DNA from 4 places in the Acidovorax sp. WCS2018Noco2-16 genome. Region 4 is predicted to be linked to each of the others. Evidence: predicted binding sites of a transcription regulator. Region 4 holds the regulator's gene; each other region holds the start of a gene.
The links. The regulator sigma-54, encoded in region 4, starts transcription at its own class of promoters, with help from an activator protein. The targets are predictions, from matches to a motif close to TGGCANGNAANCTGCTTT.

Region 1 (7,129 bases), on a different contig from region 4:
GGCCGGTCTGCAGGTCGGTCATGTGCACGTCGTAAGCCTCGAAGCCGGCCTCGGTGAAGGCGTAAGCCATCTCGATATGCGAGTTGACGCCCTGCTCGCGCAGGATGGCGACCTTCGGGCGCGCCAGGTTCAGGAACGGCGCGGCGATGTTGTCTGCGGGGTCGAACGTCAGCGCCACGTGCAGGCCTGGGTCGTTCGGCTGGCCCACCGCTGCGTGTTCAGCATCGGCGCAGGCGGGGTTGTCGCGCTGCTGGCAGATCTTCCAGCTCACCGCGTCCCACACCTGATGCAGGTCGGACAGGCTGGCGCTGAAGACGCTCTTGGCATCGCGCCAGACCTGCAGCTCGCCCTTGCCCACATTCATGGTGGACGACTGCGGGCGCGTCTTGCCGACGAAGTGGCTCCACTTCGACAGCCCGTGATCGCGCAGCGTCTGCATGACCTCGTTGCGCTCGGCCGTGCGCACCTGCAGCAGCACGCCCAGCTCTTCGTTGAACAGCGCCTTGAGCGTCAGCTCTTCGCGCCGCGCGCTCACCTGCTGCGCCCAGTTCTTGGCGTCGCCCGTTTCCATGCGGCTGTCGCTGATGCCGTCGCCTTCTGTCACCAGCAAATCGACGTTCAGCGCCACGCCCACCTGGCCGGCAAAGGCCATTTCGGCCGCTGCCGCCAGCAGGCCGCCGTCGCTGCGGTCGTGATAGGCCAGGATGCGGCCCTGCGCGCGCAGGGCGTTCACGGCATTGACCAGGTTCACCAGGTCCTTGGCGTCGTCCAGGTCGGGCGCCACATCACCGGCCTGGCCCAGCACCTGGCCCAGGATGGAGCCGCCCATGCGGCTTTGCCCCTTGCCCAGGTCGACCAGCACTAGCGTGGTGTCGTCTTCGGTGGCGTCGAGTTGCGGCGTGAGCGTGCCGCGCACGTCGGCCAGCGTCGCGAAGGCGGTCACGATCAGGCTGACGGGCGAGGTCACCTTCCTGGCAGTGCCGGCCTCGTCCTTCCACTGCGTGCGCATGGAAAGACTGTCCTTGCCGACCGGAATGCTGATGCCCAAAGCCGGACACAGCTCCATGCCCACGGCCTTCACCGTGGCGTACAGGTCGGCGTCTTCACCGGCCTCGCCGCAGGCGGCCATCCAGTTGGCGCTGAGCTTCACGCGGGGCAGCTCGATAGGCGCGGCCAGCAGGTTGGTGATGGCCTCGGCCACCGCCATGCGGCCCGAAGCGGGTGCATCGATGGCGGCCAGCGGCGTGCGCTCGCCCAGGCTCATGGCCTCGCCGGCAAAGCCCTTGAAGTCGGCCAGCGTCACGGCGCAATCGGCCACCGGCACCTGCCAGGGGCCGACCATCTGGTCGCGGTGGCTCAAGCCGCCCACCGTGCGGTCGCCGATGGTGATCAGAAAGCGCTTGGACGCCACCGTCGGGTGGGCCAGCACGTCGATCACCGCTTGCTGCAGCGCCACGCCGGTCAGGTCGATGGGCGTGAGGGCGCGCTTGACGGTGGTGACGTCGCGGTGCATTTTGGGCGGCTTCCCCAGCAACACTTCCATGGGCATGTCGACGGGCAGCTTCTGTTCGCCTTCGGTGAGTGCCGTGTCGTCCAGCACCAGCTGGCGCTCGCCCGTGGCGGTGCCGATGACGGCGAAGGGGCAGCGTTCGCGTTCGCAGAACAGGCGGAACTGCTCCAGCGATTCGGGCGCAATAGCCAGCACGTAGCGTTCCTGGCTTTCGTTGGACCAGATTTCCTTCGGGGCCAAGCCCGATTCTTCCAGCTGCACCGCGCGCAGGTCGAAGCGCGCACCGCGCCCGGCGTCGTTGGTCAGCTCAGGAAACGCGTTGGACAGGCCGCCCGCGCCCACGTCGTGAATGGCCAGGATGGGGTTGGCCGCGCCTTGCGCCCAGCAGTGGTTGATGACCTCTTGCGCGCGGCGTTCGATCTCGGGGTTGCCGCGCTGCACCGAGTCAAAGTCCAGCTCGGCTGCATTGGCGCCGGTAGCCATCGAGCTGGCCGCACTGCCGCCCATGCCGATGCGCATGCCGGGCCCGCCCAGCTGAATCAGCAACGAGCCGGCCGGGAATTCGATCTTTTGCGTGAGGCCGGAATCGATGGTGCCCAGGCCGCCCGCGATCATGATGGGCTTGTGATAGCCGCGGTCGACGCCGCCCACGGTCTGCTCGTATTCGCGGAAGTAGCCCAGCAGGTTGGGCCGGCCGAATTCGTTGTTGAACGCCGCGCCGCCCAGCGGGCCTTCGACCATGATCTGCAGCGGGCTGGCGATGTGTTCGGGCTTGCCGAATTCACCGCCCCAGAGCTTGGACACCGTGAAGCCCGTCAGCCCTGCCTTGGGCTTGGAGCCGCGCCCGGTGGCGCCTTCGTCGCGGATCTCGCCCCCCGCCCCGGTCGAGGCGCCGGGGAAGGGCGAAATCGCCGTGGGGTGGTTGTGCGTTTCCACCTTCATCAGCACGTGGTTCAGTGCGCTACTCTTTTCATAGCTACTTGCGCTTGATGGATAAGCGCTAGAGGCCATTTTGGCTATAAATCGCTCAACCGGCGAGCCCTCCATGACCGAGGCGTTGTCCGAGTACGCCACCACCGTATGCTGCGGCGCCAGCTGGTGCGTGTTGCGGATCATGGCGAACAGGCTCTTGTCCTGCGTTTCGCCGTCGATGGTGAACTGCGCGTTGAAGATCTTGTGGCGGCAGTGCTCGCTGTTGGCCTGCGCGAACATCATCAGCTCGACATCGGTCGGGTTGCGCTTCAAGCCGGTGAACGCGTTGACCAGGTAGTCGATCTCATCCGTTGCCAGCGCCAGGCCCCAGCGCGTGTTGGCCGCTTCGAGCGCTGCACGCCCGCCGCCCAGCACGTCGACGAATTCCATCGGCGCGGCGGGCAGTTCGGTGAACAGCGCGGCGGCGCTGCCCAAGTCAGGCACCACCGATTCGGTCATGCGGTCGTGCAGCAGCGCGGCGACCTGGCCCCGCTGCGCCTCGGTCAGCTCGGGCGTGCCGCCCAGCAGGCCGGACTTGAGCTGCAGGCGGTATTCGGTCACGCGCTCGACGCGGCGAATGGCGAGGCCGCAGTTGCGCGCGATGTCGGTGGCTTTGGACGCCCATGGCGACACCGTGCCCAGGCGCGGCGTGACGATCAGCGCAGGACCCGCCACCGGGCCGGCGTACGGGTCGCCGTAGGTCAGCAGCGCGGCCAGGCGCTCGCGCTCGGCCGGCGTGGGCTGGGCATCGGTCGACACCAGGTGCACGAAGCGCGCCGCGATGCCGGTGATCTTGGGATGGATGGCCTCCAGGGCGGGCTGCAGTTGCTGGGCGCGGAAGGTGCTGAGGGCATTGCCGCCCTCCAGCTGAGTCATGTGCAAGGTCACGGTAGCGGCCTGTGTGATGGGGGTGGAACGCGGACTGCGCAGGACGGTGGCCGCTGAATGGGGACGCCGGCCCGGAGGTTCTCGGAAAACCCGGCATTTTAACGGTGCCCGGCCGCACCGAAGCCGCTTGGCTGCAAAGGCAAAAGCCGGGTGGGATAATTCGGCCCCATGAGCATCACCATCAAAGACGCCGAGGGCATTGCCGGCATGCGGGAGGCGTGTCGCCTGGCCTCCGAAGTGCTGGACTACATCACCCCCCACATTCGCACCGGCATCACCACCGCAGAAATCGACCGCCTGGGCGCCGAGTGCATGGCGCAACAAGGCACCGTCTCCGCCACCATCGGCTACCAGCCGCCGGGCTACCCGCCCTACCCCGGCCACCTGTGCACGTCGGTCAACCATGTGGTGTGCCACGGGATTCCGAACGACAAGCCTTTGAAGAAGGGCGACATCGTCAACGTGGACGTCACCGTCATCACCAAGGACGGCTGGTACGGCGACAACAGCCGCATGTACTTGATCGGCGAATGCTCGATTGCGGCCAAGCGCTTGAGCAGCCTGACGTTCGATGCCATGTGGCTGGGCATTCAGCAGGTCAAGGCAGGCGCGCGGCTGGGCGACGTGGGCCATGCGATCCAGAAATTTGCCGAAGGGCATGGCCTGTCCGTGGTGCGCGAATTCTGCGGCCACGGCATCGGCCAGAAGTTCCATGAAGAGCCGCAGGTGCTGCACTACGGCCGCCCGGGCACGCTGGACGAATTGCGCCCCGGCATGATCTTCACCATCGAGCCCATGCTGAACCTGGGCCGCCGCGAGATCAAGGAACTGGGCAACGACGGCTGGACCATCATCACCAAGGACCGCAGCCTGTCCGCGCAGTGGGAACACACGGTGCTGGTGACCGAAACCGGCTACGAAGTGCTGACGCTGTCGGCCGGATCGCCGCCGCTGCCTTCCTTCGTGACGGCCACCAAGACCTGATTTGCCCCGCCCGGCCCCGCGCCGGGCCTGGCGGGTGTTGTGCTTTCGTATGGATCTTGCTTGCACCCGCAGGCATGCCTCACAGTCCGCCCATGAGTACGCCCATGTCCGCCATCCCTTCCCCCACGCCTTCTGAACTCCCCGCGTTGCGGGACGCCTATCGGCAAGACAAGGCAGAGCTGCTCGCATCGCTGCAGGCAGGTGGCGTCTCCACCCGGGGCATTCGCCCGCTGCTGCTCAAGCTGTCGTCGCTGGCCGACGGACTGCTGCAGCAGTTGTGGCAGCGCGCTGGCCTGCCCGCCACCGTGGCGCTGGTGGCGGTGGGCGGCTACGGCCGGGCGCAGCTCTTTCCCTATTCCGACGTGGACGTGCTGGTGCTGCTGCCCGACGCCCTGTGCCCAGACCGCAGCGAAGGGCAAGAACCCTGCGTGGACACCGAAGCGCAAGACCCGCTGCGCACCGCGATGGAGACCTTCATCGGCAGCTGCTGGGACACGGGCCTGGAGATCGGCTCCAGCGTACGCACGGTGGCCGAATGCCTGAGCGAGTCGGCCGGCGACGTGACGGTGCAGACCTCGCTGCTGGAGTCGCGCCTGATCTGCGGCAACGCCGCGCTGTTCACCGAGTTCCGCCGCCGGTATCTGGAGCAGATGGACCCGGCCGCCTTCCTGGTCGCCAAGACGCTGGAGATGCGCCAGCGCCACAACAAGTACGAAAACACGCCCTACGCGCTGGAGCCCAACTGCAAGGAGTCGCCCGGCGGCCTGCGCGATCTGCAGATGATCACCTGGGTGTCCCGCGCAGCGGGCCTGGGCAGCACCTGGCGCAACCTGGCCGCCAGCGGGCTGGCCACGCCGTTCGAGGTACGCCAGATCGAGCGCAACGAGGCCTTGCTGTTCCTCATTCGCGCCCGCCTGCATGTAGTGGCCGGCCGCCACGAAGACCGCCTGGTGTTCGACCTGCAGACCGCCGTGGCCGAATCGTTCGGCTACCGCTCTACTTCGCCCGACGGTAAGCGGCTGGCCATGCGCGCCAGCGAAACGCTGATGCGCCGCTATTACTGGGCGGCCAAGGCCGTGTCGCAGCTCAGCCAGATGCTGTTGCTGAACATCGAGGAGCGCCTGTCGCCTTCCACGCACGAGCTGCGCCGCATCAACGACCGGTTCTTCGAAAAAGCCGGCCTGATCGAGGTGGCGAGCGACGACCTGTACCAGCAGCAGCCGCACGCCATTCTGGAAACGTTCTTGCTGTACGAGACCACCGGCGGGCTGAAAGACCTGTCGGTGCGCACGCTGCGCGCGCTCTACAACGCGCGTGGCGTCATGGATGCGGCCTTCCGGCGCGACCCGGTCAACCGCGCCACCTTCATGCAGATCGTCAAGCAGCCGGCCGGCATCACCCACGCCATGCGGCTGATGAACCAGACCTCGGTGCTGGGGCGCTACCTGTGGGCCTTTCGCCGCATCGTCGGGCAGATGCAGCACGACCTGTTCCACGTCTACACGGTCGACCAGCACATCCTGATGGTGCTGCGCAACGTGCGGCGCTTCTTCATGGCCGAGCATGCGCATGAATACCCGTTCTGCTCGCAACTGGCGAGCGGCTGGGACAAGCCCTGGCTGCTGTACCTGGCCGCGCTGTTCCACGACATCGGCAAGGGCCGTGGTGGCGACCATTCGCAGATCGGCGCGGAGGAAGTGCGCCACTTCAGCCGCCAGCACGGTGTGGACAAGGCCGACTCGGCGCTGATCGAATTCCTGGTGCGCGAGCATCTGGCGATGAGCCAGGTCGCGCAAAAGCAGGACCTGTCGGACCCTGACGTCATCGCCGCCTTCGCGCAGCGCGTGGGCAACGAGCGCAATCTGACCGCGCTTTACCTGCTGACGGTGGCGGACATCCGCGGCACCAGCCCCAAGGTCTGGAACGCCTGGAAGGGCAAGCTGCTGGAAGACCTGTACCGCGCCACGCTGCGCACGCTGGGCGGCCGCGCGCCCGATGCCGCCGCCGAGGTCGAAGCCAGCAAGCGCGAAGCGCTGGTGCTGCTGGCATTGAGCGCGCAGCCGGCCGATGGCCACCTGAAGCTGTGGGACACGCTGGACGTGGGCTACTTCATGCGGCACGAAGCTGCCGACATCGCCTGGCACGCGCGGCACCTGGCGCGGCTGGTGGGATCGGAGCGGCCGGTGGTGCGCGCACGCCAGTCGCTGGTGGGCGAAGGCCTGCAGGTGATGGTCTACGCGGCCGACCAGCCCGACCTGTTCGCGCGCATCTGCGGCTACTTCGACCGGGCAGGCTTCAGCATCTTGGATGCGCGTGTGCACACCACGCGCAATGGCTACGCGCTCGACACGTTCCAGGTGGTGGCATCCACCCAGGCGGGCCACTACCGTGAACTCACCCACATGGTCGAAAGCGATCTGGGGCGCGCCATCGCCGACGGCGGCGCCCTGCCCGAGCCGACGCGCAAGCGCGTGTCGCGGCGGGTCAGGAGCTTTCCGGTGGCCCCCCGCGTCACGCTGCGCCCCGACGAAAAAGCGCAGCGCTGGCTTATCTCTATCTCTGCCAGCGACCGTGCCGGCTTGCTGTATCTGATAGCGAGAGTGCTGTCGCAGCACCAGTTGAGCGTGCAGCTCGCCAAGGTCAGCACGCTGGGCGAGCGGGTGGAAGACACCTTCTTGGTGCAAGGCTCCGAGCTGCAGAACAACGCCCGGCAGATCCGCATCGAGACCGAGCTGCTCAAGGCGCTGGCGGACAGCGACTGAGCCCACCCGCTTT
Region 2 (7,129 bases), on a different contig from region 4:
GCCCGTGCTGCTTTCCGCCAGCCCGGCGACGTGCGCCGCCGCCAGGTCGATGAGCCGCGCGGTGCCATGCGCGTCGATCATCACATTTTCGGGCCGCAAGTCCTGGTGCAGCATTTCGCGGCTGTGCAGCGCATGCAGGCCCAGCGCCATCTGCTCGACCAGCGCGCGCACGCTGGCCAGCGTGGGCCGGGGGTGGTCGATCATCCATTGCGCCAGCGTCTGGCCCTCGATGTATTCCAGCGCCACGAACAGGTGGCTGCGTGGCCGCTCGCCGGCCCAGGCCTTGACCACATGCGGGCTGTCGATGCGGCGCGCCACCCATTCCTCCAGCACGAAGGCATCCAGATGGGCGGGCTGATCGCGCAGGTCCACCGACGGGGTCTTGAGCACGACCGCATGGCCGCTTGCTCCGTCCACCGCCAGATGCACGTGGCTGCGCGCGCTGACCTGCAGCTCGCGAACGATGGTGAAGCCCTCGAACACGGCACGCGGCGCCAGCGCAGGCGGCAGCGACAGGCCTTCGCGCGCCGCGTGCGGCAGGGGCGCATCGGCTGCGGGCAGGCCGTCCACGCGCAGCAGCTGCAGCGTCGCGTCGTCCGCACTGCCGCGTTGGCGCGCCTGTGCGGTCAGCCACGCGGCAGCCGCATCCAGGTCGTGCGGGTGCAGGGCCAGCGCGGTGTGCACGTCGGCGGCCTCCAGGCCTTGATAGGCGCCGTCGGTGGCCAGCACGTAGAAATCGCCCACATCGACGGGCCAGCTGCGGTAGTCGATCTCGACGTGCGCGCCGATGCCGAGCGCACGGCCCAGGTACGACTCCACCGATGACATGCGCACGCGGTGGTCGTCGGTCAGTTGCTCCAGCGCCTGGCGGTGCAGGCGAAATGCGCGCGCATCGCCCACGTGCAGCAGGTGGGCCTGCCGCCCTTTGAGAATCAGCGCCGTGAAGGTGCAGACGTAGCCTCTGTCTTTCTCGAACCGGCCCTCGCCGCGCTGCGTCTGGGCGTGCAACCACGAATTGGTGGCGCCTAGCACACGCTGAGCCGCGCGTCGCACCGACCAGGCTTCAGACGTGGCGTAGTAATCGTCGAGAAAAGTTCGCACCGCTGCCTGTGCCGCCACCTGGCTCACATCGCTGGAGCTGATGCCGTCGGCCAGCGCCAGTGCGATGCCCTTGCTGGCGAGCAGGAGCCCGGTGGGCAGCAGCGCGCCGTGAAAGTCCTGGTTGGCGCCATGCGGACCGGCCAGCGAGTGCTGGCCGAGCGTGACACGCAGGCCGTGAGCCATCGTGGAGAAGTGGGCTTAGTTCAACCGGCGCTTGGGCGCGGTTTTGTAGTGCGTGGAGTACAGCGTGGCGCCGACGAAGGTCAGGCCGCCCACCAGGTTGCCCAGCACGGTCGGGATCTCGTTCCAGATCAGGTAGTCCATCAGCGTGAAGTTGCCGCCCAGCATCAGTCCGATGGGGAACAGGAACATGTTCACGATGGAGTGCTCGAACCCCATGTAGAAAAACACCATCACCGGCATCCACATGCCGATGGCCTTGCCCGACACGGTGGTGGACATCATGGCCGCCACCACGCCGGTGGACACCATCCAGTTGCACAGCACGCCCCGGATGAAGAGCGTCAGCATGCCCGCCGCTCCGTGCGCGGCATAGCCCACGGTGCGGCCTTCGCCGATGTGACCGATCTTCTGGCCGACCAGGTTGGGCGCCTCTGAAAAGCCGAAGGTGAAGATGATCGCCATGAACACCGCCACGGTGAGGCGCCGGCGAAGTTGCCGCAGAACACCAGGCTCCAGTTGCGCATCACGCCGCCCCAGGTGGCGCCCGGGCGCTTGTCGAACACGGCCAGCGGCACCAGCGTGAACACGCCGGTCAGCAGGTCGAACCCGAGCAGGTACAGCATGATGAAGCCGACGGGAAAGAGCATCGCGCCGACGAGGGCGTTGCCCGTGTTCACCGTCACCGTCACGGCGAAGGCGGCGGCCAGGGCCAGGATGGCGCCCGCCATGTAGGAACGGATGAGTGTGTCGCGGGTGGACATCAGCAGCTTGGATTCGCCTGCGTCCACCATTTTGGCGACGAACTCGGAAGGAGCGAGATAGGCCATGGTGTGGTCAATCAAAAATAGGTGAAGGGGAGCGCATTGAAGGGCAGGTCATTGAGACAGCGCGACGAGCACGCGTCCGTCGTCGATACGTACCGTGTGCGCGCGCACCGAGTTCTGCGGAGCTTCCACGCATTCGCCGGTGCGCAGGTCGAAATGGTTCTTGTAAAGCGGCGACGCCACGACGACGCGCTCGCCCAGGCTGCCGATGAGCCCGCGCGAGAGCACGCTGGCGCCCGACTGCGGGTCCACGTTGTCGATGGCATGGAACTGGTCTTGCCCGATGCGGAAGATGGCGATGTGGCGGCCTTCCACCAGCGCGCAGACGCCGGTGTTGGGCACGATGTCGGCGGCGGCGCAGACGTCGGTGAGCTGCAGGGTTTCTGTGGTCATAGATGCGGTTTCCTGTGGGGCTGCGGGCGCGTCAGGCACGCGCCCGGCATGTGTCATGCGGTGGCGTCTTCTTCCAGGGCGGCATCGCTGCGCTCGTCGGCGCGGGCGGGGCGGATCTGGCCGCGCTCTTCCACGAACACGATGTGCTCGTCCTTCTTGTCGCTGTTGACGAACGAGCGGAACCGCTGGCGCACGGCCGGGTCGGCCACGGCGGTCTTCCATTCGCACTGGTAGGTGTTCACGACGTGCTGCATCTGGCTCTCGAGTTCTGCACCCAGGCCCAGGCTGTCCTTGATAAGCACATCCTTGAGGTAGTCCAGGCCGCCCTCGAGGTTCTCGCGCCACGTGCTGGTGCGCTGCAGCCGGTCTGCGGTGCGCACGTAGAACATCAGCACCCGGTCGATCATGCGGATGAGCGCGTCCTTGGAAAGGTCGGTGGCAAACAGCTCGGCGTGGCGCGGCTTCATGCCGCCGTTGCCGCAGATGTAGAGGTTCCAGCCTTTTTCGGTGGCGATGATGCCGATGTCCTTGCCCTGCGCCTCGGCGCACTCGCGGGTGCAGCCCGATACGCCGAACTTGATCTTGTGCGGCGCGCGCAGACCCTTGTAGCGGTTTTCCAGCTCTACGGCCAGGCCGATGCTGTCGTCCACGCCGTAGCGGCACCAGGTCGAGCCCACGCAGCTTTTCACGGTGCGCAACGATTTTCCATACGCGTGGCCCGACTCGAAGCCCGCGGCGATCAGCTCTTCCCAGATGGCGGGCAGCTGCTCTACGCGTGCGCCGAACATGTCCACGCGGGCACCACCCGTGACTTTGGTGTACAGGCCATACTTCTTGGCCACCTGGCCCACGGCGATCAGGCCGTCGGGGGTGACCTCGCCTCCGGGCATGCGGGGCACCACGGAGTAGCTGCCATCCTTCTGGATATTGCCCAGGTAGTAGTCGTTGCTGTCCTGCAGGCCGGCCAGTTCCTTTTTCAGCACGAAATCGTTCCAGCACGAGGCCAGCACGCTGGCTGCCACGGGTTTGCAGATATCGCAGCCCAGGCCCTTGCCGTGCTGGGCCAACAGGTCTTCAAAGCTCTTGATGTTGCCCACGCGCACCAGGTGATAGATCTCCTGGCGCGAGTGCGGAAAGTGTTCGCAGATGTGGTTGTTCACCGCCATGCCCCGCCGCGCCATCTCGAACTTCATCACCTGGGTGACGAGCGGCACGCAGCCGCCGCAGGTCGCCCCTGCCTTGGTGCAGGCCTTCATCTCGCCGATGGTGCAGGTGCCATCGCCCACGGCGGCGCAGATGTCGCCCTTGGTGACGTTGTTGCACGAGCAGATCTGGGCCGTGTCGGGAAGGGCCTCCACGCCCAGGCCCGGCTTGGCCTTGCCGTCGCTGGAGGGCAGGATCAGAAATTCAGGCTCGTCGGGCAGCTCAATGCCGTTGAGCGCCATCTGCAGCAGCGTGCCATATTCGTCGGCGTTGCCCACCAGCACGGCGCCCAGCAGCTGTTTGCCGTCTTCGCTGACCACGATCTTCTTGTAGATCTGCTTGCGCTCGTCGATGTACTGGTAGTTGCGGCTGTGCGGCGTCTTGCCCTGCGCGTCGCCGATGCTGGCCACGTCCACGCCCATCAGCTTGAGCTTGGTGCTCATGTCGGCGCCGGCAAAGGCGGCGTCCGTCTGGCCGGCGATGTGGCGTGCCACCACGCGGGCCATGTCATAACCGGGCGCCACCAGGCCGAAGAGCTGTTCGTTCCACGACGCGCATTCGCCGATGGCGTAGATGTCACGGTCGCTGCTGCGGCAGTGGTCGTCCACCGCCACGCCTCCGCGCGGGCCCAGTGCCAGCACGCACTGGCGCGCCAGTTCGTCGCGCGGGCGGATGCCGGCGGAGAACACGATCATGTCCGTTTCCAGGTGCGTGCCGTCGGCAAACACCATGCGGTGGCGCGCCATGGCGCCGTCGGTGATCTCCAGCGTGTTGCGGCCGGTGTGTACGTGCACGCCCAGCTCTTCGATCTTGGTGCGCAGCACGCGGCCGCCGCCGTCGTCCACCTGCACGGTCATCAGGCGCGGGGCAAATTCGACGACATGCGTTTCCAGGCCCAGGTCGCGCAGCGCCTTGGCGCATTCCAGGCCCAGCAGGCCGCCACCCACGACCACGCCGGTCTTGGAATGGGCGCCGCTTGCCCGCATGCCCTCCAGGTCTTCGATGGTGCGATAGACGAAGGTGTGGGGCCGATCACGCCCCGGCACCTGCGGCACGAAGGGCACCGAGCCGGTGGCCAGCACCAGCTTGTCGTATTCCAGCACCTCACCGTCCATCGTCGTCACGGTGTTGTTGCGGCGCTCGATGGATGCGGCACGTGCGGCTAGGCGCAGCTTGAAGCCGCTGCGCTCGAAAAAGCCGGGCTCCACGACAGACAGCTCGTCGGCCGTCTTGCCGGCAAAAAATTCGGACAGATGCACACGGTCGTAGGCGGGGCGCGGCTCCTCGCACAGCACGGTCACCTCGGCGTTGACCTTCAGTTGCTCGAGCTCTTCCAGGAGCTTGTGGCCGACCATGCCGTGGCCTACTACGATGATTTTCATGTGGGATTCCTGCATTTCCTGGCACCGCGAGGGCTTGCAGTTCGCAGCGCTGGACTCCGCTGGAAGGGAGTGGCGTGCGACAGGGGCCCCCGCGGAACGCGGATGAAGTCGGTTGGGAACGGCCGATCGCCAAAGCGGCTGGTAGCCGCGCTGGCTCGGGTTCCGCCGTCGTTGGCGGAGGCTGCGAGGCCAGCGGCGGCACTGCCACGGGCTTCGCGGTAGCTTCAGCAGGATTCGTGCCCGGCCGATCTTCCCGTAGCAGAGGCTGGGGCAGGGCGGGGCAGCCGCCACCGTACTGGTGCGGCGCACCAAACTGGTGTGCTGTCAGCCCGGTGGTGGGGCGGATGCACCGCTTCAGTCCCGAAACCCCGGAGCGCCCCGCTGAACGAGCCATCCGCCGACCCACCCGCGCATGAGCGTCGGCCGTGGCGGCATGATGGGCGCATGCAAGAAAAACGAGTCGCGTTCTCCGACGCGCTGGGCCATGGCATGGCGGACCGGCGCATCGACATCCTGCGCCGCATCGGTGAGGACGGTTCTATTTCCCAAGCCGCCCGCGCCGTCGGCGTGAGTTACAAGGCGGCATGGCAGGCCATCGACACGCTGACCAACCTGGCGGGCATGGCGCTGGTGGAGCGGCTGGTGGGCGGCTCAGGCGGCGGCGGTGCGCGGTTGACTGACGCGGGGCGCCAGCTGCTTACGGCGGCCGATGCGGTAGAGCAGGCCCGCCGCAAGGCCCTGGCGCAGATCGACGCCGGCCAGGCGGGCGGCACGCAGGCCGTCGCCCGCCTGGCCGTGCGCACCAGCATGCGCAACCAGTGGCCGTGCGTGGTGGTTTCGCTGGAAATGCATGGGCCCATCGTACTGGTGCAGCTGCGGGGCGACGGTGTAGCGGCGCAGGCATTGGACGTGCGCTCGCGCATCACCCGTGAAAGCGCCGAACTGCTGGGGCTGGCGCCGGGTTTGCCGGTGCAGGCGCTGTGCAAGGCCACCGCGGTGCGGGTGGCTGCGGCGGCGGGCGGCGGGGCGCAACCCGGCCCGAACGAATGGGTTGGGCGCGTCACCCGCGTGTCGCGCGGCAAAGCAGGCGACGAGGTGTCCGCGCAACTGGATGCGGGTGTGCAGATGGTGGGGTTTGCTGTTGCCGGCAGCGGCTTGCGCACCCGCGCACGGGTGATACTCAGCGTAGACGAATCCGCTTTTGTGCTGGCCGTGACACCGGGCCTCACGCTGAATTTGAGCCCCGGCAGGGTTGGCGAGCATAGCGTTTCTACATAGGCATTTGCCCCATGTCCCGGCCTTGGGCGCCGGACTTACGATGCGCTGCAACATCCCCGCGGGGACAGCGTTTCGGCTCATTGGCCGGTCGCCGTCAACGCCCACCACGGAGCCGCCCCAAGCGCATGAGCGACGTCATTCTCGAAACCCACAGCCTGACCAAAGAGTTCAAGGGCTTCACGGCGGTCAGCGATGTCAACCTTGCCGTGCGGCGGGGTTCGATCCACGCGCTGATCGGCCCCAACGGCGCGGGCAAGACCACCTGCTTCAACCTGCTGACCAAGTTCCTGGAGCCCACCTCCGGCACCATCCACTTCAATGGCGAAGATATCACCCGCGAACACCCGGCGCAGATCGCGCGGCGCGGCATCATCCGGTCTTTCCAGATCTCTGCGGTGTTTCCGCATCTCACCCTGCTGGAAAACGTGCGGCTCGGCCTGCAGCGCCAGTTGGGTACGTCGTTTCATTTCTGGCGCAGCGCCAGCAGCCTGCGGCAGCTCGACGACCGCGCCATGCAACTGCTGGGTGAAGTCGGTCTGGAAGATCTGGCCGATGAGATGACGGTGAACCTACCCTACGGCCGCAAGCGCGCCCTGGAGATCGCCACCACGCTGGCCATGGAACCCGAGTTGATGCTGCTCGACGAGCCCACGCAGGGTATGGGCCACGAAGACGTGGACCGCGTCACCCAGCTCATCAAGAAGGTCTCGGCGGGCCGCACCATTTTGATGGTGGAGCACAACATGAAGGTCATCGCCACCATCG
Region 3 (7,129 bases), 490 kb from region 4:
GGAGCCCACCGGCGCCCGAGTGGAAATCGCGCGCAATGGCCGCGAAGCCCTGCAGGCGCTGGAGCGCGCCCAGGCTGCGGGAGGCACTGCTGTGGACATGGTGCTGATGGACATCATGATGCCGGAGATGGACGGTTTCACGGCCATGGTGGAGATCCGCAAGCGCGCCGAATGGCGCCGCCTGCCCATCATCGCGCTGACGGCCAAGGCCATGAAGGACGACCAGGAAAAGTGCCTGGCCGCCGGTGCCAACGACTACATCGCCAAGCCGCTCGACGTCGAGAAGCTGCTGTCGCTCGTGCGCGTTTGGATGCCCAAGTGACGGACACAGCCGCCGGCCTGCGGCAGCGCAAGAAGACCTTCGACATCGAGCAGCAGCTGCTGATCGAGGCCATCTACCACCGCTACCACTACGACTTCCGTGGCTACGCGCAGGCGTCGCTCAAGCGCCGGCTGCAGACTGCGCTGACCCGGTTCAACTGCCGCACGCTGTCGCAGCTGCAGCACCTGGTGCTGCACGAGCCCGAAGTCTTTCCGGCCATGCTGGAATACCTCACCGTGCAGGTCAGCGAGATGTTCCGCGATCCGCCTTACTTTCTGGCGCTGCGCGAGAAGGTGGTCCCGCTCTTGCGTACCTACCCGTCGCTCAAGATCTGGGTGGCGGGCTGCAGCACGGGCGAAGAGGTGTATTCGCTGGCCATCCTACTGCGCGAAGAAGGGCTGCTGGAGCGCACTTTGATCTATGCGACCGACATCAACGCCACGGCCCTGCAGAAGGCCGAAGCGGGCGTGTACGACATCGACCGCGCCCGAGGTTTCACGGAAAACCACGCCAATGCGGGTGGCCGGGGTTCGCTGTCGGAGCATTACAGCGCCGCCTACGGCCGCATGATGATTGACAAGAGCTTGCGCCGGCATATCGTATTTTCCGACCACAGCCTGGCTACCGACAGCGTGTTCGCCGAAGTGCACCTGGTGTCCTGCCGCAACGTGCTGATTTATTTCGACCGCGACCTGCAGAACCGCGCGCTGTCGCTGTTTCGCGAGGCGCTGTGCCACAAGGGCTTCCTGGGGCTGGGTTCGAAGGAATCGCTGCGCTTTTCCACGCAGGCGCCGGCCTTCGACGAATTCGTGCCCGATGAGCGTATCTACCGCAAGAAGGCGGGGCTGTGATGGCGTATCCGCAGGCACAAGCACAAGCAGATGTGCGTACGGGCCAGCGTTTCGAGGTGGTGGTGATCGGTGGGTCGGCCGGCAGCATCGATGCATTGGCCGTGCTGCTGCCCGCGCTGCCGGCCACGCTGCGCGCTGCCGTGGTGGTGGTGGTGCATTTGCCGCGCGAGCGGCCCAGTCTGCTGTGCAAGATCTTCGGGCCGCGCTGCGCGTTGCCGATGCGTGAGGCGCAGGACAAGGAGCCGCTCGAGCCCGGTGTCATCTACTTCGCGCCGCCTGACTACCACTTGCTGCTGGATGCCGGACCCACGCTGGCCTTGTCGGTCGACGACCCGGTGCACTTTTCGCGCCCTTCGATCGACGTGCTGTTCGAGTCGGCGGCCGACGCGTGCGGCGACAAGCTGGTGGCCATCTTGTTGTCGGGTGCCAATTCAGACGGCGCACAAGGGTTGGCCGCGGTGCAGGCGGCAGGCGGCGCCACGCTGGTGCAGTCGCCCGCCAGCTGCACCATGCCGTTCATGCCCGAGGCTGCATTGGCGCTGATGCAGCCGGGCCACATCTTGCCGCCCGATGGGATGGCGGCCTTGCTCTTGCAATGGCATTCAGGGAGACACCTGTGATTCTTGCCCCCTCCGTGGCGCGCGCGGCCGCACGGCCCGATCGCGTGAAATGCCTGGTCGTCGATGACGTCGAGCAGAACCTGATCGCGCTGGAGGCGTTGCTGCGCCGAGATGACGTGGAGATCCTTAAGGCCGCATCAGGCCCCGAGGCGCTGGAGCTGCTGCTGCGGCACAACGACGTGGCGCTGGCGCTGCTGGACGTGCAGATGCCCGAGATGAACGGCTTCGAGCTGGCTGAGCTGATTCGCGGCAGCGAGCGCACGCGCCACGTACCGCTGATCTTCATGACGGCCGGCTCGCGCGACCAGAACTGGCAGTTCAAGGGCTACGAATCGGGCGCGGTGGACTTTCTCTACAAGCCCATCGATCCGCACATGCTGATCAACAAGGCCAACGTGTTCTTCGAGCTGCAGCACCAGAAGCAGGCGCTGGCCTTCGAACTGCAGGAGCGCACCGAGGCGCTGCGCATCAACGACATGTTCATGGCCGTGCTCAGCCACGACCTGCGCGGCCCGCTCAGCGCGATCCTGGCGTCGGCCGTGGTGCTGCAGCGCCCGCACGATGCGGACAAGGTGCCGCTTTTGGCCGGCAAGATCCAGGCAAGTGGCCGCCGCATGAGCCGCATGATCGAAGACCTGCTGGACGTGACCCGCGCGCGCCAGGCAGGCGGGCTGGTCATGCAGACCGGTGAGCAGGTCGATCTGGCGGCGGCAGCCCAGCGCACCGTGCAGGAGCTGCGCGATGCCCACCCTGGTCGCATCATCGAGGTGAGCCAGCAGGGCGACCTGCGCGGCTGGTGGGACATCGACCGGCTGTGCCAGGTCATCGGCAACTTGCTGGGCAACGCCATCCACCATGGCGCGTCCGACCAGCCCGTGCAATTGCGTCTGGATGGCACGGCGGCGTGCGAAGTGGTGTTCAGTACGTCCAACGGCGGCACCATTCCACCGGCGTTGCTGCCGCATCTGTTCGATCCGTTCCGCGGCAGCACAAACGCCGCGCCGGGGCAGCACAAGGGCCTGGGCCTGGGGCTCTACATCGTGCAGCAGATTGTGCTGGGGCACGGCGGGCACATCGAGGCCGCGTCCAGCGCGGGGCGCACCGTGTTCCAGGTGCGGCTGCCGCGCAGCCAGGCGGCGCCTGTTGGAGTGTGACGTTTGAAGTTAAGCGGGGAGAGGGGTAGCTGGATTTGAGCATCCAGGCGCCGGGTTCAAGCCAGGCTGGACCCTTGGAGCCTGGTCTGTACGTCGTCCAGCAGCGCTTCCAGATCTTCCACCTCAAAGGGCTTGAGCAAGGCGCGAACGTGAGGCCCGAGCGTGTCGAGGCCGTGGCTCAACTGATAGCCCGAGCACAGCACGATCCAGCGCGACGGGTCTTTGGCCAGCAGCCGGCGGGCCAGGTCGGTGCCCGACATGCCGGGCAGGCTCACATCGGTGATCACCAGGTCGTAGGGCTGGGCCGCGTCGTGTTCCAGCGCTTCTTCGGCCGTGGCGCAGCTGGTGATGCTGCGGCCGTCGCATTCCAGCAGCAGGCCCATGGTCTCCCGCAGCTCGCAGTTGTCTTCGACGTACAGAATGCGCAGGGATGTCATGCAGGGCTGAGGGGGCTGGACAGAGTCGGTATGTAAAGAGGTCAGGCTGTGATTTCCCGACGCCAGGGCCGGGTTGTGGGCAGGATGCTGCGGGGGAAGAAAGCTGGGGGCACCTGGGATGCGGGTGCACCAGTAGCCATTATCGGGCGGCATGGCAGCAAGCCTGCGCATGGCAGGGATATGCGGGATGGGCAGAACGTGCGGTCAGGCTTGCCGCGGCTGCATCACCGCATGCCATGGCACAGAGGTTGCGCAAAGAGCCGAGGTGACGTGCTGCCATGGTGATTGAGCCTTCGCATGAACAATGGATCTTCGTGGCAACCCATGGGACATGCGGGAGCCTTGCGAAAAGTGGCGCGATCTTCTTCGGCTTTTTCCGACGGCCATGTAGGACAAGTGCGATGGTACGGTTGTCAGGTGTGCCCGCTCCTGCGCTTCGGTGCGGCGTTTGCCGACAGCGCTGGTTCCTCGGATCCTCGATACTGCATGTCAGCCGTGGTGGCGTGCGTCTTGCATGGCCTGGCAATGATCGAAAAGCTCCGTCCTATGATCCGAATCAAACTGCAGGTGGACCTCGCCTACTCCGTGAATGGTCCCGGAGGCGATTTCATTTTCAACTTTCATGCGGCCCACACGGGGCACCAGACAGTGCAGGACGAGAGCTTGCTCGTCACCCAGGGCCGCGGGGCCGGGGCGCCCATCGTCGCGACCAACCTGTCCACCGATCCAGTCACCGGCACACGCTGCCTGCGTTTGACCGCACAGCCGGGCCCGTTGAATTTGGCTTATGCCGCTACCATCGACATGCACCACGATGTGGCAGACCCTGCGCGAATTGCTGAGGTGCCGGTGCGTGAGTTGCCCGACGACGTGCTGCAGTACATGTACCCCAGCCGTTACTGCCAGTCCGACCAGCTATCGACGCTGGCATTCCGGGAGTTCGGCCACCTGTGGCAGGGCTACAGCCGCGTTCAAGCGATCCGCGATTGGGTGCACGGCCATGTGGAGTTTCGCTCCAACACCTCCAATTCGACCACCTCGGCCCTCGATACCTTCGTGCAGCGCGTGGGTGTGTGCCGCGACTTTGCGCACCTGATGATCGCCATCTGCCGCGCCCTGAACATTCCGGCACGCTTTGTGACGGGCACCGACTACGGCGCCGACCCGGCGCTCGGCCCTCCAGACTTTCATGCCTACGTGGAGGTGTATCTGGGCGGCCGGTGGTATCTGTTCGACCCGTCGGGCACTGCCATTCCGATGGGCATGATCCGCATGGCCACCGGCCGCGATGCAGCCGATGTGGCCTTCGCCACCATCTTCGGCAGTGTGGGCACCGAGGCGCCGAAGATCCGCGCCTGGGCCGTGCAGGATCCGTCGCGCGGCTTCGAGTTGCCGCACCACTCGTCGCTGGCCCTATCCACCGACGGGCCATCGCCAGAGCATGGCTTGCGGCAAGCCAACTGAAGTTTCAGGTCAAATGGGCCTCAAGCGCTTATCCATCAAGCGCTGGTAGCTATAAAAATAATAGTGTTCGTCAGTCTGCCTTGCGAAAGGTAAGGTTGATGCGCCACGGCCCGGTGAGCGGATGCACACCCTGAGCCACCGGCGCTACGCCGTGCAGGCGCAGCCGGTCGGCACCGCCCCACACCACGACGTCGCCATGCGCCAGCGGCACGTGCATTGCCTTCTCGGCGCGGTGATGTCCACCCCAAAGAAAAGTGGCCGGCAGGCCCAGTGACACCGACACGATCGGCGCCTGCAAGTCCCGTTCGTCCCGATCTTGGTGCAGCGACAGGCGCGTGCCGGGTGCGTAGCGATTGATAAGGCAGGCGTCGGCCACGAAGTGGGCAAAGCCCGCCTCGCCAGCCGCCGCTGCGGCCAATGCGCCGAAAGCTTGCGGCATCGGCACCCACGGCTGACCGCTCAGCGGATCGTGCGGCTCGTAACGGTAGCCGCGGCGATCGCTCACCCAGCCCAACGCTCCGGCATTGGTCGTGGCGACGCCCATGCGCCTGCCGCCTGGCGTTTCCATGTGCCGCCACGGTGCCGAAATGGCGGCCCGCTCCACGCCTTGCAGCAACTGCTGCACCCAGGGCAACGCAAAGCCGCGCAGCAGCACGGCCTGCGTGCCCAGCCGTAGCGAAGTGGGACTGCCGGTATCGTCCGAGAACAGGTCTGCGGTCATGGGGAAATGCTTGAGGTTACTGATGCCGGGAAAGCGTTGCGCCTACGATGCCAGCTTCGCATCCACTTTGTCCAACGATTGCCATGAACGCTGCTGTTGCTGCCACTCCCACACCGCTCAAGATTGACTTCGTCTCCGACGTGTCGTGCCCCTGGTGCATCATCGGCCTGCAGGCGCTGAAACAGGCCGCCGAGCGGCTGAACGGCCAGGTGGCGCTGGACCTGCATTTCCAGCCCTTCGAACTGAACCCACAGATGGCCCCCGAAGGCCAGGACATTGCCGAGCACTTGATGGAGAAGTACGGCGCCACGCCTGAGCAATCGCAGCAGAACCGCGACGCCATCACCCAGCGCGGGGCGGCCCTGGGCTTTACCTTCCGCATGGACCAGCGCAGTCGCATCTACAACACCTTCGACGCGCACCGCTTGCTGCACTGGGCGGGCGAAGAGGGCGCGCCCGGCAGCCAGGCGGCGCTCAAGCACGCGCTGTTCGCCGCCTACTTCACCGAAGGCCAGAACCCTGGCGACCACGCCGTGCTGCTGCAGGTGGCAAAAGAGGTGGGCCTGGACGTGGAGCGCGCGAAGGCCGTGCTGGCCTCGCAGGAATTCGCCGATGCGGTGCGCGAGCGCGAGGCGTTCTACCAGCAGCAGGGCATCAACTCGGTGCCGGCCATCATCATCAACGACCGCCACCTGATCCAGGGCGGCCAGCCGGTGGAGGTGTTCGAGCAGGCACTGCGGCAGATCGCGAGCGGCGGCGTCTGATGGACAAAAAAAGCGCGGGCGCTATTTTATTGATAGCTGCAAGCGCTTGCTTTATAAGCAATTCAGAGTGTTTTATATCTGAAGTTCCCTGAATTCAAGCGCTACCAGCTATTAAATAAATAGCATCAAGGTTGCACCGGAATCTTCATGGCCCGGTCCACCGGCACGGCCGTGACGCTGTTCTGCGGCGATCCTTCGATCAGCCGGTCGGAATAGGTCAGGTAGATCAGCGTGTTGCGCGGAGCGTCCACCATGCGCACGATGCGCAGACGCTTGAAGAGAATGGAGGTGCGTTCGCTGAACACCTCTTCCTGCTTCTTGAGCGGCGCCTTGTTGAAGGTGATCGGCCCCGTCTGGCGGCAGGCAATGGACGCCTCGGCCTTGTCCTCCGCCAGCCCCAGCGAGCCCTTGATGCCGCCGGTGCGCGCGCGCGAAACGTAGCAGGTCACGCCTTGCACGGCAGGGTCGTCATAGGCCTCCACGATGATGTCGTGGTCGCGCCCGATGAGCTTGAAGGCCGTGTCGACCGTGCCGATGGTCTCGCCGGCGGCCTGGGCCGACAGCGCGGCACCGGCCAGCGCCAGCAGCAGGGCGATGCGTCGCGGGGTCTGTTTCATCGTCGTCGTCCTTGTCGTCGTCATCGCCGGCATGCCCGTGCTCATGCGGCTGGAATTTCTGCACATCGCCGGGCCAGGTGGGCCAGCGCCTCTTCCACCTGATCGACCAGCACCAGGCACAGATCGCCCGGCTGGAGGCGGTCCAGCGCGGTGTCGATGGCGACGAACTCGCCGCGGAT
Region 4 (7,129 bases):
CATTTTTGATAGCAGACCACACATGCGCCTGGAACGGCAGCAGTTTCTCGAAGGCAAAGCGCCGCAGCATGCCGGCCGGAATGTTGCAGGCCATCTGCGCCGCCTCGATGGCGATGGTGCCGCTGCCGCAGCAGGGGTCGTAGAGCGGCACGGGCGCGTCGCCCAGCGGGTCCCAGCCGCTGGCGGCGATCATGGCGGCGGCCAGGGTTTCCTTGAGCGGCGCGTCGCCCTTGTCCTCGCGCCAGCCACGCTTGAACAGCGCTTCGCCCGAGGTGTCGATGTAGATCGTGGCCTCGTCCGTGGTCAGGTGCAGGTGGATGCGCACGTCGGGCCACTGCGTGTTCACGTCCGGCCGGGCGCCGCCCTTGGCGCGAAAGCGGTCGGCCACCGCGTCTTTCACCTTCAGCGCAGCAAAGTTCAGGCTGGTCAGCGGGCTGTGCTGGGCGGTGACGTCGATCTTGAAGCTCTGGCGCGTGGTGAACCAGATCTCCCAGGCCACCTCGCTGGCCAGACCGTACAGGTCGTTTTCGTTGCGGTAGGGCCGGTGTGCCAGCTGCACCAGCACGCGCTGGGCCAGGCGGCTGTGCAGGTTCAGGCGCAGGGCGTCGCGCCAGGAGGCACGCACCAGCGCGCCGCCCCGGCCGACGAGCAGATCGTCGCCCGTCAGGCCGGTGATGCCGTGGACTTCGTCGGCCAGATAACCCTCGACGCCGGCGGCGCAGGGCAGAAAGAGTTGGAGTTGATTCATAAAAGTGGCCTCAAGGATACGCGTTGCCGATCCGATAAAGAGGCTACGGCTATCGCCGGACGACCCGCGCTGCCGTTGACCGAATGCCACAGCGCATCACCGAACCCCTCAGGATCCCCATGCAACTCAGCCTCCGAGCCCGCCTCATCGCGCTCAGCGTCGCCATTCTCACCGCGGCCATGCTCGCCCTGGCTGTAGCCAACTTCATCACGGTGCAGCACCACGTTCAGTCCACCGTGGATGCCCAGAGCCGCCAGCTGGTGGCATCCCAGGCACGCACGCTGGCGGACTGGGTGGAATCGAAGCGCCTGCTGACCCACACGCTGATCCTGGCCATCGACCAGCCGGAGCCACGGGGCGTGCTGCAGGCGCTGCGCGACGGCGGCGGGTTCTCGGATGCCTATGTCGGCTTTCCGGACAAGCGCACCCTGTTCCTGAACCCGATGCCGGCGAGCTACGACGTCACGTCGCGCCCTTGGTACAGGCAAGCCGTTCAAGAGGGCAAGCCCATCGTGACCGCGCCCTACCTGTTCACATCCCCGCCCGAGGTGGGCGTGACGTTTGCAGAACCGGTCGGGCCCGCAGGCAACCCCACCGCGGTGGTGGGCACCGACGTGCTGCTGACCACTGTGGTGCGCAACGTGGGTGCCATCAAGCCCACGCCGGACAGCTTCGCCTTCCTGGCCAACCAGGCCGGTGCGATCGTCACCCATCCCGACACGTCGCTGACGCTCAAGCCCGTGTCCGCCCTGTCGCCCAATCTGCAGCCCGCCACCCTGCGTGAGCTGGAAAAGGCCGCCGCCGGCATGCGCACCGACATCAACGGCACCGACTACTTGCTGTATGGGCAACCCGTGCCCGGCACCGACTGGCAGTTGGTGATTGCCGTGCACCGCGGCCAGGCGCTGGCGTCCATCGACACGCTGCTGAAGGTGTCGGCGACCACGGTGGTCATCTCGCTGGCGCTGGCCATCCTGGTGCTCAGTGCCGTCATCGCGCGCGCCTTGCGCCGCCTGGCCCTGGTGCGCGACGCGCTGCAGGACATCGCCTCCGGCGACGGCGACCTGACGCGCCGGCTGCAAACGCATGGCAACGACGAGCTGACGCACATCGCCCACGCCTTCAACAGCTTCGTCGACAAGATCGCCGCCGTGCTGGTGCGCATCCGGGCGTCGTCCGAATCGGTGCGCCTGTCCACCTCCGAAATCGCCAGCGGCAACCAGGACCTGTCGGCCCGCACCGAGCAGCAGGCCAGCTCGCTGGAAGAAACCGCCGCCGCCATGGAGCAGCTCACCGCCACCGTGCAGCAGAACGCCGAGAACGCGCGCCAGGCCAACCAGCTGGCGACGGGCGCATCGGACATCGCGACGCACGGCGGCACCGTCGTGGGCCAGGTGGTCAAGACCATGGGCGGCATCGATGCATCGGCCCGCAAGATCGTGGACATCATCGGCGTGATCGACGGCATTGCCTTTCAGACCAACATCCTGGCGCTGAACGCCGCCGTCGAAGCCGCCCGTGCGGGCGAACAGGGCCGGGGCTTCGCCGTGGTCGCATCCGAAGTGCGCACGCTGGCCCAGCGCAGTGCCACCGCCGCCAAGGAGATCAAGACGCTAATCGACGATTCAGTAGCGCAGGTCGACGCCGGCAGCAAGCTGGTGCAGGACGCCGGCGCCACCATGGACAAGGTGGTGGACAGCGTGCGCCGCGTGACGGCCATCGTGGCCGAGATCAGCAACGCCAGCCAGGAGCAGAGCACCGGCATCGCCGAGATCGGCAGCGCGGTGAGCCAGATGGACCAGGCCACGCAGCAGAACGCGGCACTGGTCGAAGAAGCCACCGCCGCCGCGCAATCGCTGCAGCAGCAGGCGGCGCAGCTGGCCGACGTGGTGGCGGGCTTCAAGCTGGAAGCAGCGGGGCACGCAGCGGGCCTGGGTGCTACGACGCATGCCTTGGGCTCACCTGGCGGGCAGCGTGCATTGCCCGGCCTTTGAGCTTGGCGCCCTGTTGAAGTTTGAGGTCTTTTTGGCCTCTAGCGCTTATTCCGTAAGCGTTAATAGCTATTAAAATAATAGCATCGCCTCATTCAGGCAAGCCGTGTACGACCGACACGGCGCGCCGTCTGACAAATGCGGCCGCGCCTGGCCTCCGGGGGGTGGCCATGCGTCGGCGATGATCGGGCGATGACATCGCACTACACCTCTGCGGCACCTGGCGGGCCGCTGCACCGCTCCCCTGCGCGCACCTGGCTGGCCCTGGCCGGCTGGCTGGCACTGGCGTTTCTCACCGCCGCTATCGGCAGCGTCGCGTCGGTACAGGCGCCGCAGTTCTACGGCCAGTTGGCGCAGCCCGGCTGGGCGCCGCCGCCTTCGGTGTTCGGCCCGGTGTGGACGGCGCTCTTCGCGATGATGGGCGTGGCCGCATGGCTGGTCTGGCGCCAGCCGGCCGGCGCGCTGCGGCAGCGGGCGCTGGTGCTGTTTTGCGTGCAGCTGGTGCTGAACGCGCTGTGGAGCTGGCTGTTCTTTCAGTGGCACCTGGGTGCCTGGGCGCTGGCGGACATCGCCGCCCTGTGGATCACCGTGGCCGCCACGCTGGTGGCGTTCTGGCGGCTGCGGCCGCTGGCGGGCGCGCTGCTGGTGCCTTACCTGGCGTGGATCACGTTCGCCGGGGCGCTGAACTTCACGCTCTGGCGCATGAACCCGCAGCTGCTGGGCTGACGACCCGCAGCGGCCGCGTCAAAGCGCCTTGCGCAGATTGGCCGGCGCGATCTTGAGCGCCTCGCGGTACTTGGCCACCGTACGGCGCGCGCATTCGATGCCCTGCTCTTTCAGCATGGCGGCGATCTGGCTGTCCGACAGGGGCTTGGCCAGGTTCTCGGCCGACACGAACTGCTTGATGAGCGCGCGCACCGCCGTGCTGGACGCGTTGCCGCCCGTCTCGGTGCCCAGCCCAGAGCCGAAGAAATACTTCAGCTCGTAGGTGCCTTGCGGCGTGGACATGTATTTCGCCGTCGTCACGCGGCTGATGGTGGATTCGTGCAGGCCCAACTCGTCGGCGATGTCGCGCAGCACCAGCGGGCGCATGGCGAGCTCTCCGTGCACGAAGAAGTTGCGCTGCCGGTCCACGATGGCGCGCGACACGCGCAGGATGGTGTCGAAGCGCTGCTGGATGTTCTTGATGAACCAGCGTGCTTCCTGCAGCCGCTGCTGCAGCGCCTGGTGGCCTTCGCCGCCCCGGTTGCCACGCAGCGCGCCGGCATAGACGTCGTGCACGCGCAGGCGCGGCATCACGTCGGGGTTGAGCTGCACGTTGAAGTTCTGCTGCGAGCCGCGCCCGGTCTTCTTGACGATGACGTCGGGCACGATGATGTTGCGCTCCACGTCGGCAAAGCGCCGGCCGGGGCGGGGCTCGAGCCGCGCGATGAGCGCCATCGCCAGGCGGGTGCGCTCCTCGTTGCCGCCACCGCAGCTCTGGGTCAGCCGCCGCACGTCGCGCTTGGCCAGCATCTCCAGCGGCTGCTTGCAGATGCGCAGCGCGGTCTGCAGTACCTCGGCATCGCCCTCTTTGTCGGCGGCCAGCGCACGCAGCTGCAGCGTCAGGCATTCGGCCAGGCCCCGCGCGCCCACGCCCGTGGGCTCCAGGCTTTGCAACAGGCGCATGGCCACGGTGAAACGGTGCACCAGTTCTTCGATCTGCTCGGTGTCTTCCGGGCCGGCCAGGCTCACGGCCAGCGATTCGAGCGAGTCTTCCAGGTAGCCGTCGTCATTCAGCGATTCGATGAGAAAGCGCAGCGCGGCGGTGTCCACCTCCGACAGCCGCAGCGAAAGCGCCTGCCGGTGCAGAAAGTCGGTGAGCGACAGGTTGCTGCGCGCCAGCTCGGTCGCGTCGGCATCGCCATCGCTGTCGCCCGACCGATTGCGGGCGGGCGCGTCGCCGCCCCACTCGCTGTCGTCAGGCGAAAAGTCCACGGTGCCGTCGCCTTCCCAGTCGGGCGCTTCGGCGGCGGTGGCCTCGGTGCTGGCCGGCGTTTCAGCGTCGTTTGGGCCTTCAGCGCTGGTGGATGCTGCGCTGGGTGCTACGTTATAGAGAGCATCGTCGGACTGGCGGTCATCGTCCGCCACGGGGGTGTCGGCCTGCTGAAGGCCGAATTCCTCGCGCGGCGCGTCTTCGAGCGTGCGGTCGAGAAACGGGTTCTCGTCGAGCATCTGCTCGACTTCCTGCGACAGCTCCAGCGTGGACAGCTGCAGCAGCCGGATCGATTGCTGCAGTTGGGGCGTGAGCGCGAGGTGTTGCGAGACGCGCAGTGAAAGGCCGGGCTTCATCACATCCGAAAGTGCTCGCCCAGGTACACGCGGCGCACCTCGGCGTTGTCCACGATGTCGGAAGGCGTGCCCTGCGCCAGCACGTTGCCGTCGCTGATGATGAAGGCGTGGTCGCAGATGCCCAGCGTCTCGCGCACGTTGTGGTCGGTGATGAGCACGCCGATGCCGCGCTCTTTGAGGAAGCCGATGATCCGCTGGATCTCGATGACGGCGATGGGGTCGATGCCGGCGAAGGGTTCATCGAGCAGGATGAAGCGCGGCTGCGTGGCCAGGGCGCGGGCGATTTCCACCCGGCGGCGCTCGCCACCGGAGAGCGCCAGCGCGGGCGATGCGCGCAGGTGCTCCACGCGCAGTTCCTGCAGCAGCGCGGTCAGGCGCTCTTCGACTTCGGCGCGCGGCAGCGGCTTGCCGTCTTCGCCGGTTTGCAGCTCCAGCACGGCGCGCACGTTCTCTTCCACGTTCAGCTTGCGGAAGATGGACGCCTCCTGCGGCAGATACGACAGGCCCAGCCGCGAGCGGCGGTGAATGGGCATGTTGGCGACCGACTGGCCGTCGATGCGGATGTCGCCGCCGTCGCTGCGCACCAGCCCGACGATCATGTAGAACGACGTGGTCTTGCCGGCGCCGTTGGGGCCCAGCAGTCCGACGACTTCGCCCTTTTGCACGGTGAGCGACACGTCCTTGACGACCTTGCGGCTGCCGTAGGACTTTTGCAGGTGCATGGCCTCCAGGCGGCTGCCGCCGGGCACGAGGGCCGCATCGGGAGTAGCAGCGGCGGAGGCGGTGGGGGAGAGGGACTCGCTCACTTGCTCGCGCCGCCGTTGCTCAGGTCGGTGCTGGGCCGCAGGGTGGGCGCCGGCGTGGCAGCGGGTGCGGCGGGCCGGGCGGCGCCAGCGGCGGGCTCCTTGGGAGCCAGCACCGCGCGCACGCGGCCGCCGGGTGTGCCGGACGGCGTGCCATTGGGTGCCGTGCGCTGGCCGTCCACGGTGAGCACGTCGCTCACGCTGTTGTAGAAGATCACGGCGCCGGACATCTCGTCGGTCGGCGTGGCTTCGCGGTAGCGGCGCAGCTCTGCGCGGCGGGTGAGCTTCACGGTCTCGGCACGGCCGTCGTATTCGATGATCTCGCCTTCGCCTTCGACGAATTCGTCGGGCGCACCGGGCAGGGTGTCGCGCTTTTGGCGGAAGAAGGCGCGCTTGCCGGGCTCGGCCGTCACCACGCCGTGCTGAAAGCCGTCGGGGTCTTGGCGCACGTCGAGCCGCGCGCCGCGCAGCACCATGGTGCCCTTGGTCAGCACGACACGGCCGGTGAAGACGCTGGTCTGCTGAAGTTCATCGTGGCGCAGTGCGTCGGCCTCGATGTTCATGGGCTTGTTACGGTCGGCCTTTTCGGCACGGGCGCCCCACGAGGCACAAGCCAGCGCAGAGAGCAGGAGCAGCGGGAGGAGTCTGTTTCTCATAGGGCACGAATCTTGCAGACATTGTACCGGCCACCAGCGGGCCTTAGCGGCGCTGGCAGACGGCAAGAAAGGCGCGAAGGCCAACCCGCATCATGCACGCGCCCAGACGAGGCGGTAAGGCGCAGGGGAGAACAGCGCGGGGGACGCAACGCCGAGAATAACAGTCAAATAGCCCCCTAGCGCTTATGTGTCAAGCGCTGACAGCTATTAAAACAATAGCTCAACATGCACCGATGATGCGCCCATGAAAAAGCGCGCCCTCGGGCGCGCTGGAAGCGATGGGCCTGGGGCGGGTATCCGCCCAAACCCGAGGCAGAGCCGATCAGCCCTTGCGGGCCACGCCCACCAAATAATCCACCACCTGCAACACGCTCTGCATGTTGCCGGCCATCGTGCCGTCGGTGTAGTAGCGGCCGGCCACACCCATCGAGGGCACGCCTTCCACGCCGTACGCTTCCTGCAGTTGCGCCGACTTGCGCACCTGGTTGGAGACGCTGAAGGAGTTGTACGACTCCTTGAACTTGGCCACGTCCACGCCCTGTTTGCCGATCCATTCGAAGATCAGCTCATCCTTGTTGAGGGGCAGGCGCTCGACGTGGA

Region 1: RQI28_RS03455 ([protein-PII] uridylyltransferase) is a predicted target of sigma-54. The motif match lies at 4,400-4,417, and genes of this name have one in related genera.
Region 2: nirB (nitrite reductase large subunit NirB) is a predicted target of sigma-54. The motif match lies at 5,311-5,328, and genes of this name have one in related genera.
Region 3: RQI28_RS06925 (transglutaminase family protein) is a predicted target of sigma-54. The motif match lies at 3,884-3,901, and genes of this name have one in related genera.

The regions. Positions count from the first base shown of each region.
Region 1 is NZ_JAVTJJ010000001.1:758,588-765,716, forward strand. It holds gene purL (phosphoribosylformylglycinamidine synthase) at 1-3,370, opposite strand, end outside; gene map (type I methionyl aminopeptidase) at 3,539-4,354, shown strand; gene RQI28_RS03455 ([protein-PII] uridylyltransferase) at 4,459-7,116, shown strand.
Region 2 is NZ_JAVTJJ010000004.1:120,529-127,657, reverse strand. It holds gene RQI28_RS11640 (protein kinase domain-containing protein) at 1-1,284, opposite strand, end outside; partial or broken gene RQI28_RS11635 (formate/nitrite transporter family protein) at 1,300-2,111, opposite strand; gene nirD (nitrite reductase small subunit NirD) at 2,160-2,501, opposite strand; gene nirB (nitrite reductase large subunit NirB) at 2,555-5,086, opposite strand; gene RQI28_RS11620 (TOBE domain-containing protein) at 5,531-6,364, shown strand; gene RQI28_RS11615 (ABC transporter ATP-binding protein) at 6,490-7,129, shown strand, end outside.
Region 3 is NZ_JAVTJJ010000002.1:326,776-333,904, reverse strand. It holds gene RQI28_RS06950 (response regulator) at 1-322, shown strand, start outside; gene RQI28_RS06945 (CheR family methyltransferase) at 319-1,173, shown strand; gene RQI28_RS06940 (chemotaxis protein CheB) at 1,173-1,793, shown strand; gene RQI28_RS06935 (hybrid sensor histidine kinase/response regulator) at 1,790-2,947, shown strand; gene RQI28_RS06930 (response regulator) at 3,004-3,375, opposite strand; gene RQI28_RS06925 (transglutaminase family protein) at 3,931-4,848, shown strand; gene alkB (DNA oxidative demethylase AlkB) at 4,919-5,569, opposite strand; gene RQI28_RS06915 (DsbA family oxidoreductase) at 5,653-6,333, shown strand; gene RQI28_RS06910 (CreA family protein) at 6,459-6,950, opposite strand; gene cphA (cyanophycin synthetase) at 6,992-7,129, opposite strand, start outside.
Region 4 is NZ_JAVTJJ010000002.1:816,409-823,537, forward strand. It holds gene RQI28_RS09145 (THUMP domain-containing protein) at 1-748, opposite strand, end outside; gene RQI28_RS09150 (methyl-accepting chemotaxis protein) at 868-2,742, shown strand; gene RQI28_RS09155 (TspO/MBR family protein) at 2,932-3,465, shown strand; gene RQI28_RS09160 (RNA polymerase factor sigma-54) at 3,484-5,070, opposite strand; gene lptB (LPS export ABC transporter ATP-binding protein) at 5,070-5,792, opposite strand; gene lptA (lipopolysaccharide transport periplasmic protein LptA) at 5,873-6,529, opposite strand; gene RQI28_RS09175 (thiol:disulfide interchange protein DsbA/DsbL) at 6,852-7,129, opposite strand, start outside.